DNA from 4 places in the Kitasatospora sp. NPDC004614 genome. Region 1 is predicted to be linked to each of the others. Evidence: riboswitches for the same ligand, from Rfam matches in the RefSeq annotation. Region 1 holds a riboswitch; each other region holds the start of a gene.

Evidence for each region. A riboswitch is a leader RNA that binds a small molecule or an ion and turns the genes downstream of it on or off. The one in region 1 is predicted to bind cyclic di-AMP.
Region 2: it holds a riboswitch for cyclic di-AMP, as region 1 does, so the genes downstream of both, ACFYST_RS14085 (transglycosylase family protein) here and ACFYST_RS30185 (M23 family metallopeptidase) in region 1, are expected to answer to the same signal.
Region 3: it holds a riboswitch for cyclic di-AMP, as region 1 does, so the genes downstream of both, ACFYST_RS24150 (transglycosylase family protein) here and ACFYST_RS30185 (M23 family metallopeptidase) in region 1, are expected to answer to the same signal.
Region 4: it holds a riboswitch for cyclic di-AMP, as region 1 does, so the genes downstream of both, ACFYST_RS11910 (peptidoglycan DD-metalloendopeptidase family protein) here and ACFYST_RS30185 (M23 family metallopeptidase) in region 1, are expected to answer to the same signal.

What each region holds. Positions count from the first base shown of each region.
Region 1 covers NZ_JBIALR010000020.1:22,747-25,933, reverse strand. Annotated here, with positions in the region: gene ACFYST_RS30200 (TetR-like C-terminal domain-containing protein) at 1-282, opposite strand, end outside; gene ACFYST_RS30195 (alpha/beta fold hydrolase) at 282-1,112, opposite strand; gene ACFYST_RS30190 (YiaA/YiaB family inner membrane protein) at 1,233-1,523, opposite strand; cyclic di-AMP (ydaO/yuaA leader) riboswitch at 1,740-1,904, shown strand; gene ACFYST_RS30185 (M23 family metallopeptidase) at 1,915-2,682, shown strand; gene ACFYST_RS30180 (DUF3995 domain-containing protein) at 2,692-3,187, opposite strand, start outside.
Region 2 covers NZ_JBIALR010000005.1:52,963-56,149, forward strand. Annotated here, with positions in the region: gene ACFYST_RS14080 (CapA family protein) at 1-589, shown strand, start outside; gene ACFYST_RS14085 (transglycosylase family protein) at 612-1,763, opposite strand; cyclic di-AMP (ydaO/yuaA leader) riboswitch at 1,767-1,933, opposite strand; gene ACFYST_RS14090 (MFS transporter) at 2,332-3,187, shown strand, end outside.
Region 3 covers NZ_JBIALR010000012.1:183,425-186,611, reverse strand. Annotated here, with positions in the region: gene eno (phosphopyruvate hydratase) at 1-959, opposite strand, end outside; gene ACFYST_RS24150 (transglycosylase family protein) at 1,212-1,880, opposite strand; cyclic di-AMP (ydaO/yuaA leader) riboswitch at 1,884-2,064, opposite strand; gene ACFYST_RS24145 (cytochrome P450) at 2,326-3,187, opposite strand, start outside.
Region 4 covers NZ_JBIALR010000003.1:542,553-545,739, reverse strand. Annotated here, with positions in the region: gene ACFYST_RS11920 (PP2C family protein-serine/threonine phosphatase) at 1-702, shown strand, start outside; gene ACFYST_RS11915 (hypothetical protein) at 1,090-1,284, shown strand; cyclic di-AMP (ydaO/yuaA leader) riboswitch at 1,655-1,809, shown strand; gene ACFYST_RS11910 (peptidoglycan DD-metalloendopeptidase family protein) at 1,815-2,795, shown strand; tRNA gene ACFYST_RS11905 (tRNA-Gly) at 2,953-3,026, opposite strand; tRNA gene ACFYST_RS11900 (tRNA-Pro) at 3,176-3,187, shown strand, end outside.

The DNA of each region.
Region 1 (3,187 bases):
GGCGTACCCGGCGTACGCGGCGAGCAGGGCGGCGACCGCCTCGTCGCGGGAGTGGCCGAGGACGGCGGCGGCCAGGTGGTCGGTCAGGTCGTCGAGGGTGCGGACGGCGACCAGGCGGCGCAGCTCGGCAAGGCCCCCGGGGACGTGCTTGTACAGCGACGGGGTGGCGACCCCCGCCTTGGCGGCGACGGCGGCCAGGGTGAGCGTCTCGGCGCCCTGGGCGTCGATCAGGCCGAGGGCGTGGTCCACCACCGCGGTGGGGGAGAGTCCGGCGCGGGCCATCAGCGGGCGACCTCGTTCAGCTCGTTCAGGAACGGGAGCAGGGCGTCGGCGACGGCCTGGGGGTAGCCGGCCATCGGGTAGTGGCCGCCGTTCTCGATCATCACCTTACGGCCGCGCAGCGCGGCGGCCTGCCGGTCGGCGATCAGCTCGGGGTTCGGGAAGTCGGGGTCCTTGCTGCCCATCAGCACCAGCGCGGGCACGTCGACGGCCTCGCACCAGCCGACCGGCGCGGAGTCCCCCGTGAGGTAGCCGCGCAGCGCGGCCTTCCGGGCGGGCTCGCGCAGCATCTCGGCGAGGCCGGCCCGGTAGGCGTCGAAGTCGGCGGGCCGCGCGGTCGGGTAGTAGAACTTCTGCATCGAGCTCCACAGGCCGGGGAACGCGGTGACCAGCGGGGCGGCCAGGCCGAACAGGGCCTTCTGGAAGGCGTTCAGCGGGAGGTTCTCGATGAAGGCGTCGATCAGCACCACCCCGGCGGTCCGCCCGGGGGCGAGCTCGGCCGCGCGGACCACGGTGGCGCCGGTGTAGGAGTTGCCGGCCAGGACGGCGCCGCGCAGGTCGAGGTGGTCGAGCAGGGCGACCAGGTCGCCGGCGATCGCGGCGGGGGAGTAGTCGGTGAACCCGGTGGAGGACTCGCCGAGGCCGCGCAGGTCCATGGTGATCACCCGGTGCCCGGCGGCGGTCAGCAGCGGTGCGAGGTGCCGGTAGGTGGCGCGCTTGTCGAGCATGCCGGGCAGCAGGACGACCGGGACGCCGGTGCCGGGGGTGTCGTCGTAGGCGATCCGGCCGCCGGGGACGTCGACGTACCGGGTGGTGCCGAGGGTGCTGTTCATGGCGGGCCTCCTGGGCGGGCGTTGCGGTGCGCCGGGCGCTGGAGGCCCGGCCGGCTGCCGATAGCCATAAAGCTAAGGCTAATAGCCTTAGCCGTCAAGTCGTGGTGGCCGGCCGGATCGTCAGATCCCCTCCACCTTGAACGGGTCGTGCTCGGCGAGCAGCTTGTCCAGCCGGGCCTGGTCCACCCGGCTGGTGATCGCGCCCTCGTCCTGGCGGTCCCGGATCACCTTGGCCAGCGTGAACGCGGAAGTGATCTCGTACAGCAGCCCGACGGCGAGGAAGGCGCGCATCCAGGCGCTCACCGGCAGGTAGGCGATCCCGAGCGAGAGCGCGGCGGTGGCCAGTCCGAAGGAGACGGCGGCCTGGGCGAAGTAGGCGGCGGTGGTCCGGTGCGGCACGGTTGCGGTCATGGCATCAGGGTCGCGCCGGCCCGGAGGCGTGGCGTGAGTACGGATACTCAACCACTCGGTCACAATCCGTCAGGTTGGCCCTGGTGAACCGTCACAAATCACCCATAGGGCGTCAGGAAATCTTCGCTGTCTCGTGGTAGCGGCTTGGAATCATGGGGTCCATAGGATTAACGTTTGATAACGCAGCGCGGTCGGCAACGCCGTAACCATGCGGCACCGTGCGCCACGCCTAATCCACTTGGGCACACCCTTCGGGGCGTCCCAGGAGCCGGGGAACCACGTTTCCACCGGGGTGAATCGGGACGGCCCTGGGCCCGACCGTAGGAGACCTTCCACCTCCGAACCCGTCAGCTAACCCGGTCGGCGGCAGGGAAGGAAGGAGCACGCCCCCGTGGCGTCGACCTACACTGAGAGCACCGGCACCCAGTTGCTCGACCACCCGGTCGAGCCGGAAGCCGCCCGGCACCGGCTGCCCCGTCAGTCCCGCGCCGGCGCGCCCCTGCTGGGCGTCACCGCGATGACCGCCGCGCTCGGCGCCACCGCACTCGGCGCCGCCCCCGCGCAGGCCGCCGCCCCGGTGCCCGTCACCGCCGCGGACGAAGCCTCCGACGGCCTCCTCGCCGGCGACCCCGGGCTCGCCCTCGCCGCCCGCATCCAGCAGCAGGCCGACGGCCAGCGCACCGCCGCCGACGAATCCGCCCGGCTGGCCGCCGCGCAGGAGGCCGAGGCCAAGCGGGCCGCCCAGCAGGCCGAGGCCGAGCAGGCCGCGCACACCCTGCCGGTGGCCGGCTACCAGCTGACCGCGCACTTCGCCCAGTCCGGCGCGCACTGGGCGCACCTGCACACCGGCCTGGACTTCGCCGCCCGCACCGGCACTCCCGTCGCCGCCGTCGCCGGAGGCACCGTCACCTCGGCGGGCTGGTCCGGCCCCTACGGCTACCGGGTCATCCAGACCCTGCCCGACGGCACCGAACTCTGGTACTGCCACCTCTCCCGGATCGCCACCGCCTCCGGCCAGGTCGCCCCCGGCACCGTGCTCGGCGCGGTCGGCGCCACCGGCAACGTCACCGGCCCGCACCTGCACCTGGAGGTCCGCCCCGGCGGCGGAGCCCCGATCGACCCGCTGCCCTGGCTCCAGCAGCGCGGCCTGCAGCCGTAGTTCTTCCGCTCATCGACGGCCGCCGCGCTCGGGCAGGAGCCGACGGCCGAACACCGCGCAGCCGAACAGCAGCCCGCCGGCCAGGAAGAACGGCTCGTACAGCACGGTCGCGAAGCGGGCCATCGCGTCCAGCTCCGCCGCCGAGCGGTGACCCGCCGCCAGCGCCAGCCATTCCGGCACGGAGGGCGCGGCGTGCACGATCAGCAGCACCGCCGTGCCCCGGGCCGCCCACAGCAGCCCGCGGGCCGGCAGCCGCTCGCCCCACGGCCGTATCAGCGCCAGGGCCAGCGCCGCGGCCACCGCGCACAGCGGTACCGCGATGATGTCGATCACCAGCAGCGGCGTGTTGTCCAGCACCGACAGCCCGCCCGGCAGACCGGCCCGGCCGCCCAGCAGCCAGTACAGGTGCACCAGGGCGAAGACGGCCGACCAGAGCGCGGCGGCCTGCGCGGCGATCCGACGGAACGGCGGGCGCAGGCCGACGGAGGTGGCGCCGGCCGGAGTC
Region 2 (3,187 bases), on a different contig from region 1:
GGCCGAAGCCTTCGCGCCCCACATCGCCGACGTGCGCGGAACAAAGGTCGCCGTCCTGGCGGCGAGCCAGGTCGACGAAATCACCAACCAGAAGTGGCGGGCCGGCGAGCACAAGGCCGGCATCGCCTCCGCGTTCGACGAGAAGGCCCTGCTGCGCGCCGTCACCGAGGCCAAGGCGCAGGCGCCCGTGGTACTGGTCTACCTGCACTGGGGCGAGGAAGGCGTGGCCTGCCCGACCGCCGCGCAGACCGCACTCGCCAAGAAGCTCGCCACGGCCGGCGCCACCGCCGTGGTCGGCACCCACGCCCACACCATGCTCGGCGCGGGCATGCTCGGGAACACCTACGTGGCGTACGGCTTCGGCAACTTCCTCTGGTACGGCACCTCGAACTACACCGCCTCCGACGAAACCGGCGTCACCACACTCACCATCAGCACCGACGGACGCGTCACCGGAGAAATGTTCACCCCCGCCCACATCGACGGCCGGGGCGTGCCCGTCCCGCAGACCGGCAGCGCGGCGAAGGCCGCCCAGCAGCGCCGCGACGGCCTGCGCGGCTGCACCGGACTGGCCGCCGTCCCGAAGTGACGGCGGCTCGACCGGGCGGCCGTCAGCCCAGGTTCAGCACCTGGCCCGGGTGGATCAGGTCCGGGTTCTCGCCCACCACCTGCTGGTTGCTCTGGTAGAGACCGCTCCAGCCGCCGTTCAGCTCGTGGCTGCGGGCGATCTTCGCCAGCGTGTCGCCCGGGCCGACGGTGTACGGCTGCGGGGACGGGGTCGCGGCGGACGGGGATTCGGCGGGCGCGGGTGCGCTGCCGGGCGTGGAGGCGCTCGGGGGCGGCGTGGTGGTGGCCGGGTCGGGGGTGGTGGGCTGCTGGGTGCCGCCGTGGCCGTCCTGACCCTGACCCTGGCCCTGGTCGTTGCCGTGGCCTGTGCCGTTGCCGTTCTCGGCGCCGTTCCCGTTGCCGTTGCCGTTGCCGTTCTGGTTGTCGGACGGTGTGGTCGGATTCGGGCTCGGGTTGGTGCTCGGGTCGGTCGACGGCGCAGTCGGCGTAGTCGGAGTGGTCGGGGTGGCCGGGCTTTCCGGGGTGGGGGCCGGGGACGGCGTGGCCGCAGGCGGCTGGGGGTGCGTCAGCTGTATGTAGCGCTCGTACAGGCTCTGGTGGCTGGTCCAGAACCAACCGCCGTTCTTCTCGTACCAGTACACGTGGTACACCGGGTCGTAGCCGGGCAGGCCGGAGAACACCGGAGTGGCGTTCTGCGGGGCGACGGTGCCGTCCGAGGCGGTGTTGACGGCCGCGATGCCGCGGGCGCCGCGCAGCGCACCCGATTCGTCCGCCGAGTCGTTGTTGTCCACCACGCCGGGGGCGCTGACCGTGCGCAGGCCCGCCGTGTCGGCGCAGGACACCCACGGCTGCGGGCCTTCGGTGGCCAGGATCCGTTCGGCGACCGCGATCTGCTGGCTGCGGGTGGCTCCGCTGGGCAGCTCGGCGTACCGGGTACCGCCGTAGTCGATCCAGCGCTGGGCGGTGATCTGGAGGCCGCCGTACAGGCCGTTGCCCGAGTCGGAACTCCAGTTGCCGCCGCTCTCGCAGTCGGCGACCCGGTCCCAGACCGTGCTGGGGGCGGCCTGCGCACCCGTCACAGCGAGCAGCGGCAGGGCGAGGCCGACGCCGGCGACGCCGGCTGCGGCGATCGCCCGCTCGGCGGCTTTCTCCGCCTGGCTCTGCCGACGGTGGCGCCCGGAACCCGTGAAGAGCATGCCAGATCCTCTCCGCACGCCTGCGAGGTGAGCTGTCGGGTTCGGACCGGAGGGAGGCCCGGCCGCCGTGTGCCGGCGGGAGCCGGTGCGGCGGCTTCACCCCTAGCCGTGGGGGCGGCGACGTACCTGGTTCCCCCGTCCCTGTCCAAGGGTTGTGGTGGTCGACCCGGCAACGCGGCGGACAGGGTTCGGCGTTGCCGCGTGCGGGGCCCGGCGGTGCGGGCCGGACCGAGCCTAATCACTCGAACGGAGCAATCACAAGCTCATCGCGGCTGTATTACGGCCGAGTTGCGCCGCCCGGGCGGTCGGGCGGTCGGGTGATCCGGCGGTCCGATGGTCGGGTGCGAAAGTCTGGCCGATCGGTGGGATTGGGGGAGCGGGGGGAGGGAAGGCGGACGGTCCCGCTTAAGCGCTTGGAAGCTGGGTGGTCATCAAATGCCGTGACATTAAAGCGAGTTGAGCGAGATCTGGGCATTGCAGGCGTTGCGGATAAATCGCGCGACAGCTGCTTCGGGAGCTTCCTACCATCGCGGTGATCGCTGTTCCCCGACCCGCTGTGGAGGTGCCCGTGGCTGTGCTGATTCCCGAAGTGCTCCGGGTGGAGCGCCAGTTCGCCCGTCTGTTCGTCGGCCAGTCGCTGTCCGTCCTGGGCGACAGGGTGTCGTTCGTCGCGCTGCCGTTCGCCGTGCTGTCGATCGGCGGGTCGGCCGCCGATGTCGGCCTGGTGGCTTCGGCGGGCCTGCTGCCGACGCTGGTGTTCATGCTGATCGGCGGCGTGTGGGCGGACCGGATGCCAAGACAGCGGATCATGCTGGCCTCCGATCTGGTGCGGTGCGTGGTCCAGGCGGCCGTCGCGGTGTTGCTGCTCACCGGGACGGCCCGGGTCGGGGTGCTGGCACTGCTGATGGTGGTGTTCGGGGTGGCGGACGCTTTCTTCCTGCCCGCCTCCACCGGGCTGATCCCGCTGCTGGTGTCCGGTGAACGGCTGAGCGAGGCCAATGCCTTGCGCGGGCTCGTCCACTCGGTGGGGTTGGTGATCGGCCCGGTGCTGGCTGGCGCGCTGGTCGCCCTTGCCGGGCCCGGCGGTGCCCTGATGGTGGATGCCGCGAGCTTCGCGGCCAGCGCCGCCGTGCTGGCGAGACTCGGTGCGGTGGGCGGGCGGGCCAGTGCGGAGCAGGCCGAGCGACTCGGGTTCCTGGCCGAACTCCGGGTCGGCTGGCGGCAGGTGCGAGAACGGGCCTGGGTGTGGTCGGGCATGCTCGCGATCGCGGTGTACCACGTGGTGGTGCTGCCCTCGGTGTTCGTGCTCGGCCCGGTCCTGGCGGATCGCGAGTGGGGCGGGGCCGGCGCCTGGGCCGTGGTGGTCACCGCCTTCGGCCTCGGCTCGATCGTTGGCGACGTCTGCGCCTACCGCCTGAAACCGG
Region 3 (3,187 bases), on a different contig from region 1:
AGGCGCTCCGGGTTGGTGACGAACAGGTCGTCGCCGACCAGCTGGACCTTGTCGCCCAGCTTGTCGGTGATGGCCTTCCAGCCGTCCCAGTCGGACTCGTCCAGCGGGTCCTCGATGGAGACCAGCGGGTAGGCGGCGACCAGCTCGGCGTAGTACTCGACCAGCTCGGCGGCCGACAGGGCCTTGCCCTCGAACTGGTAGGCGCCGTCCTTGTAGAACTCGGACGCGGCGACGTCCAGGGCGAGCGCGATGTCCTTGCCCGGGGTGTAGCCGGCCTTCTTGATGGCCTCGGTGATGAGGTCCAGGGCCTCGCGGTTGGAGTCCAGGTTCGGGGCGAAGCCGCCCTCGTCGCCCAGGCCGGTGGACAGCCCGCGCTCCTTCAGCACGCCCTTGAGGGTGTGGTAGACCTCGACGCCCCAGCGGACGGCCTCGGAGAAGGACTCCGCGCCGATCGGGGCGATCATGAACTCTTGGATGTCGACGTTGGAGTCCGCGTGCGAGCCGCCGTTGAGGATGTTCATCATCGGGACCGGCAGCACGTGCGCGTTCGGGCCGCCCAGGTAGCGGAACAGCGGCAGGTCGCTGGCCTCGGAGGCGGCGTGCGCGACGGCGAGCGAGACGCCGAGGATGGCGTTGGCGCCGAGCGAGGACTTGTCCGGGGTGGCGTCCAGGTCGAGCATGGCCTGGTCGATCAGGCGCTGCTCGGTGGCGTCGTAGCCGACCAGCTCCGGGCCGATCTGCTCGATGACGGCGAGGACGGCCTTCTCGACGCCCTTGCCGAAGTAGCGGTTCTTGTCGCCGTCACGGAGCTCCAGCGCCTCGAAGGCGCCGGTGGAGGCACCCGACGGGACAGCCGCACGACCGGTGCTGCCATCGTCGAGACCGACCTCGACCTCGACCGTGGGGTTGCCGCGGGAGTCGAGGATCTCACGGGCTACGACGACATCAATGGACGGCACGAGGCATCTCCTAGCGGAAGCGGATGTGTGGTCGTTACGCCCAGAGCCTAGCCGCAGACATGCCCACGGCCACGCCCGGCCGGGCCCCGTCTCACCGTGTGGCCCGGCTACTCACTGGTAGTTCACCTATTTGCCCGTCGGCGGCGGGCTCCGGGCGGCGCGAACTGCTGGGCGCACGCCCGGAGCGGACGAATCGTCAGACCGACGAAGGGTCTATACCACTGCCGGGCCGGAGCCGGCCGGACCGCGCCGTCACAGCGCCAGCACCTGGCCGGGCATGATCACATCGGGGTCGGCGCCGATCAGTTCGCGGTTCGCCCGGAACAGCTGCTCCCAGCCGCCGGACACGTTCCGCGCGGCGGCGATCCCGGACAGCGTGTCGCCCTCCTGCACGGTGTAGTTCCCGGTGCCGGACTGCGTCGGCCCGTCGGCCGGGGCGCTCTGCTTCGAACTCTTCGACTGCTGCTGCGACTTCGTCTGCTTCTGCTCGGGCGCCGCCGCGCGCTGCTGCGAGCGGGAGGCGGTGTCCTCGGAGCTGTCGCCGCCGCGGGACAGACCGGCCTTGATCGAGCAGGACGGCCAGGCGCCGGGCCCCTGGGAGGCGAGCACCCGCTCGGCCACCGCGATCTGCTCGGAGCGGGTGGCCTGGTCGGCGCGGGCGGCGTAGTCGCCGCCGCCGTAGGCGCGCCAGGTGGAGGAGGAGAACTGCAGGCCGCCGTAGTACCCGTTTCCGGTGTTGATGCCCCAGTCCCCGCCGCTCTCGCACTGGGCCACGCGGTCCCAGGTGTCGGCGGGTGCGGCTGCCGCTCCGGTGGCGGAGAGCAGGGGCAGGGCCAGGCCCACGGAGGCGACGCCTGCGGCGGCGACGACCTTCTCGGCCTTGGTGCTACGGCGGTGACGTCCAGTACCGGCGAACAGCATGGGACTTCCTCTCCGCACGCCTACGAGGTGAGCTGTCGGGTTCGGACCGGGAGGCTGGCCCGGCCGCCGGGAGGTCCGGACGCGGTTGCGTCCGTTCCCCGGCGGCTTCACCCCAAGCCGCTGGGAGTACGGCGTTCACACCTGGTTCCCCCGCTCCTGTCCGAATCCTGGTCGGTGTCCCGAAGGTGCGGCGGACAGGACTCGGCGTGCCGCGTTCGGGGCCCGCAGCTGCGGGCAAATCGGAGAGTAAGCAGAGCTGACGAGCAATCACAAGCTCATATCACCGGTATCACGTCGAAATTACGGACCTTCACTTCTCGTGCACAAACCGTCCATGTATGTCCGTATTCGCCCGAAGTGGGGGCGCACCCGCGCCCCCACCGGGCCCACGGACGGTGACGTGCGGGGGCGGGGCGAGGGCAGGGCGGCGGCGGTCGAAACCGGGTCAGCGGGGCGTGAAGGAGACCGGGAGTTCGCGCAGCCCGCGCATGATCAGCCCACCCCGCCAACGGAGTTCGGCCGGATCGGCGGCCAACTGGAGGTCCGGCAGCCGTGTCAGCAGTGTGCCGATCGCGCGCTGCCCTTCGAGCCGGGCCAGCGGCGCACCGATGCAGTAGTGGATGCCGTGTCCGAAACCGAGGTGCGGATTGTCCGTCCGGGCCAGGTCCAGGGTGTTCTCGTCGGAGAACCGGTCCGGGTCGCGGTCCGCCGCGGCCAGCACCACCAGCACCGGGTCGCCCGCCGGGATGTCCACCCCGCCGATGCTCAGCGGCCGGGTGGCGAACCGCCAGGTCGCCAGCTCCACCGGCCCGTCGTAGCGCAGGAGTTCCTCGATGCCGGTCTCCAACAGGCCCGACTCCCCGCGCGCCAGCGACTCCTGGAGCAGGGTGCGCTGATCCGGGTTGCGCAGCAGCGCGTAAACGCCGTTGCCGATCAGGTTGATGGTGGTCTCGAAGCCGGCGAACAGCAGGATGAAGGCCATCGCCGCGGCCTCGTTCTCGGTCAGGTGCTCGCCGTGGTCGCTGGCCCGGATCAGGCCGGAGATCAGGTCGTCGCCGAGGTCGGCGCGCTTGCGGTGGATCAGGTCGGCCAGGTACCCGCGGATCTGCTTGACCGCGCGGCCCACTCCCCCGCGCTTGCCACCGGTATGGCGAATCATCATGCCGGCCCAGTCGCGCAGGTCGTCCTGGTCCTCGGGCGGGACGCCGAGCAGGTCGCAGATCGCGTAGATCGGCAGCGGGAAGGCGAATTCGTGGATCAGGTCGACCTCGCCGCGCTCCGCGAAGGAGTCGATCAGGCGGTCGGTG
Region 4 (3,187 bases), on a different contig from region 1:
CGCGAGCGGATCCGGATCCAGGGCCGGGTCCCGGAACTGCCCGACGGCTGGCACACCGACACCGCGCTGCGCCCGGCCGGCGGCCAGTCCTTCTCCGGCGACTTCATGGTCGCCGCCCGCACCGGCCCCGGCGGACGGATGCTGGAAGCCGTCCTCGCCGACGTCTCCGGCAAGGGCATGGACGCCGGTAGCCGCGCCCTGCTGCTCTCCGGCGCCTTCGGCGGCCTGCTCGGCTCGCTGCCCGCCCACGACTTCCTGCCCGCCGCCAACGGCTACCTCCTGCGGCAGGACTGGGCGGAGGGCTTCGCCACCGCCGTCCATCTGGTGGTCGACCTGGACACCGGCGAGTACGAACTGCTCTCCGCGGGGCACCTGCCCGGCATGCACCGTCTCGCGGGCGCCGGGTACTGGGAGGTCAAGGAGGCCGAGGGCCCGCTGCTCGGCGTCTACGACGAGGCCAAGTTCGAGGGGGTGCGCGGCACCCTCGGCCCCGGCGACGTCCTGATGCTGTGCACCGACGGCATGGTGGAGATCCCCGGCCGCGACCTCGCCGAGGGCATGGACCGGCTGATGGGCGAGGCCGACCGGCTGGTCGCCACCGCCCCGGGGTCGATCCGGCCCGGCTCCGCGGTCCGGCTGATCGACACCGTCGCCAAGCACGTCAACGACGACCGCGCGGTGCTGCTGGTCTGGCGCCGCTGAACTTCCGTCCGGTGCAGACGCGGTGAGCGCGGACTGTCCACGGAGTGTCAAACCCGGACGTTGATCTTCGGCCAATTCCGGTACGCGGCCCGAGCCGGGCGGCGATGTTGGATCTGCCTGCCGGTTTGCCGCGCAGGCCAGCACGGACCACCGCCCGCCGACGGGGTGTCAGAACCCGTCCGCTATCGTCGCGGTCGGCGAAAATCAGTCCTGCCAGGCGGGTTCGGGCACCGAGCGACCGGGCAAGTCCTTTACGCACTCAGCACGAGCGACCACACTGAGTCCGGATGGAGTGGTGGGGACACGGGGGGCAGGGGCCGGTTTCCGCCTGGGAGCCAACGCCGGCTTCCACCGAACCCCCGCCATGAATCGAGGAAGTGAGTCCCGGTGGCCTTCTCCGTCTCCGCGCTTGTCCTGTTCGGCATCATCGTCGCGATCTTCATTCGCAACAAGCAGCTGAAGACCGGGCACGCCATCGTCGCCGCCCTGTTCGGCTTCATGCTGAGCCAGTCGACCATGGCCGGCCCGATCCAGCAGTTCCTCACCTCGGTCTCCAAGGCCATCGCGTCGATCGCGGGCTGACGGCCTGTCGGCTCCCCGGCGGCACGCCACGACGGGCGGGAGACACCCCCGCGCCGTCCATTCGGCCTGCCCACGGTGACCAGGCTCACCCGCGACGTCACGCCAGGTCCGCGCCCGAACGCGCACGGTGGCCGAAGTCGCCCACCGTGCGGGGTTCGTACGCGCACTGTCATGATCGCGTACGCGCACCGCAGCAGGGTGTCGGCACAGCGTGACCTGGTGGATCGTCAGCCCCTTCCCGACCCAGGGAGCGGGGCCGATCGGCGTTTGCCAGCCTCACGGGCCGTGGGATTTGCTTCCTCCGCAGCCCGGCCAGTGACCGGGCGGGCCACCGGACGGAACGCCTAGTCCTGCCGTCGTCCGGTGCCGACCAGATACCACGCCACGGCAGGAGCGGGGGAACCACAGGTAAGTCGCCGGGCCCGGAAACCACCGGGAACGGCTTGGGGTGAAGCCGCAGTCCCTGCGGCCGGGCAACTCTCGCCCGAACCCGACAGCTCACCTCGCAGGCGTCGGAGAGGAACGCCTTCATGTCCGCTCAGGGCAAGCACCGCAAGCCGAGCCTGGCCACCATCGCCCGGATCGCCATCGCCACCGGTGTGGCCGGCGCCGCGATCGGCCTCCCGGTCACCGCCGCCTCCGCGCACACCGCCACCGAGCAGGCCGGCAGCCACCCGTCCACGGTCTCGGTGGACGCCACCCCCGTCGCCGACCAGGCCGCCGCCCCGCACAGCTACCGGGTCGCCTCCGGCGACACCCTGTCCAAGATCGCCGCCGCGCAGCACGTCGACGGTGGCTGGCAGAAGCTGTACCAGGACAACCGCTCCGTGGTCGGTGGCAACCCCGACCTGATCTTCCCGGGCCAGAAGCTGGCCATCAACGGCCAGGCCGCCGCCCCCGCGCAGGCCCCGGCCGCCAAGTCCACCTCCACGGACACCGCCACCGCGCCGAAGGTCGCCGTCAAGAAGGCCGACACCGCGAAGCCGGCCACCACCGGCACCGTCAAGGCCCAGCCCGTGGCCCCGGCCCCGCAGGCGGCGCCCCCGGTCGCCACCACGGCCACCACCGCTTCCCCGGCCGCCGTTCCGGCCGCCGCGAGCAACAGCTCCACCTACGTCGCCCCGGCGCCGGGCAAGGTCACCACCGGTTACAAGGTCGCCGGCTCCAACTGGTCCTCCGGCTACCACACCGGCATCGACTTCCCGGTCGCCACCGGCACCAGCCTCAAGGCCATCGCCAACGGCACCGTGGTCTCCGCCGGCAACGGCGGTGCCTACGGCAACCAGGTCGTCATCAAGCTGGCCGACGGCAAGTACGCCCAGTACGCCCACCTCTCCTCGATCTCCGTCTCGGCCGGCCAGTCCGTGACGGCGGGTCAGCAGATCGGTCTCTCCGGCGCCACCGGCAACGTGACCGGCCCGCACCTGCACTTCGAGATCCGCACCACCCCGGACTACGGCTCCGACATCGACCCCGTCGCCTACCTGGCGGCCCACGGCGTCAACGTCTGATCCACGCCTCACCCCCCGAAGGCCCCGCGCAGTCCGCTGCGCGGGGCCTTCGGGCTTTCCGGCGCCCTTGCGCGGGCGAACGCCCCCCGGCCATGCGGCGCGGGCCGACCAACGGCAACGGCCCCGACTGCGTTGGCAGTCGGGGCCGTTGGCCTTGTGGAGCGGGTGACGAGAATCGAACTCGCGTGACCAGTTTGGAAGACTGGGGCTCTACCATTGAGCTACACCCGCAAAGGCGTACCCGCACCGCGTCGCGGTGGCGAGGACTGGATCAGGGTACCTGGTCGAGCCGGTGGATTGCACACTCCTTCCGCGCTGTCGGCTCGCGAATATCGCCCCGGTCGGAGGCGGCCCGACGTGTACTCTTCTGCTCGGCACCACGGGGTGTGGCG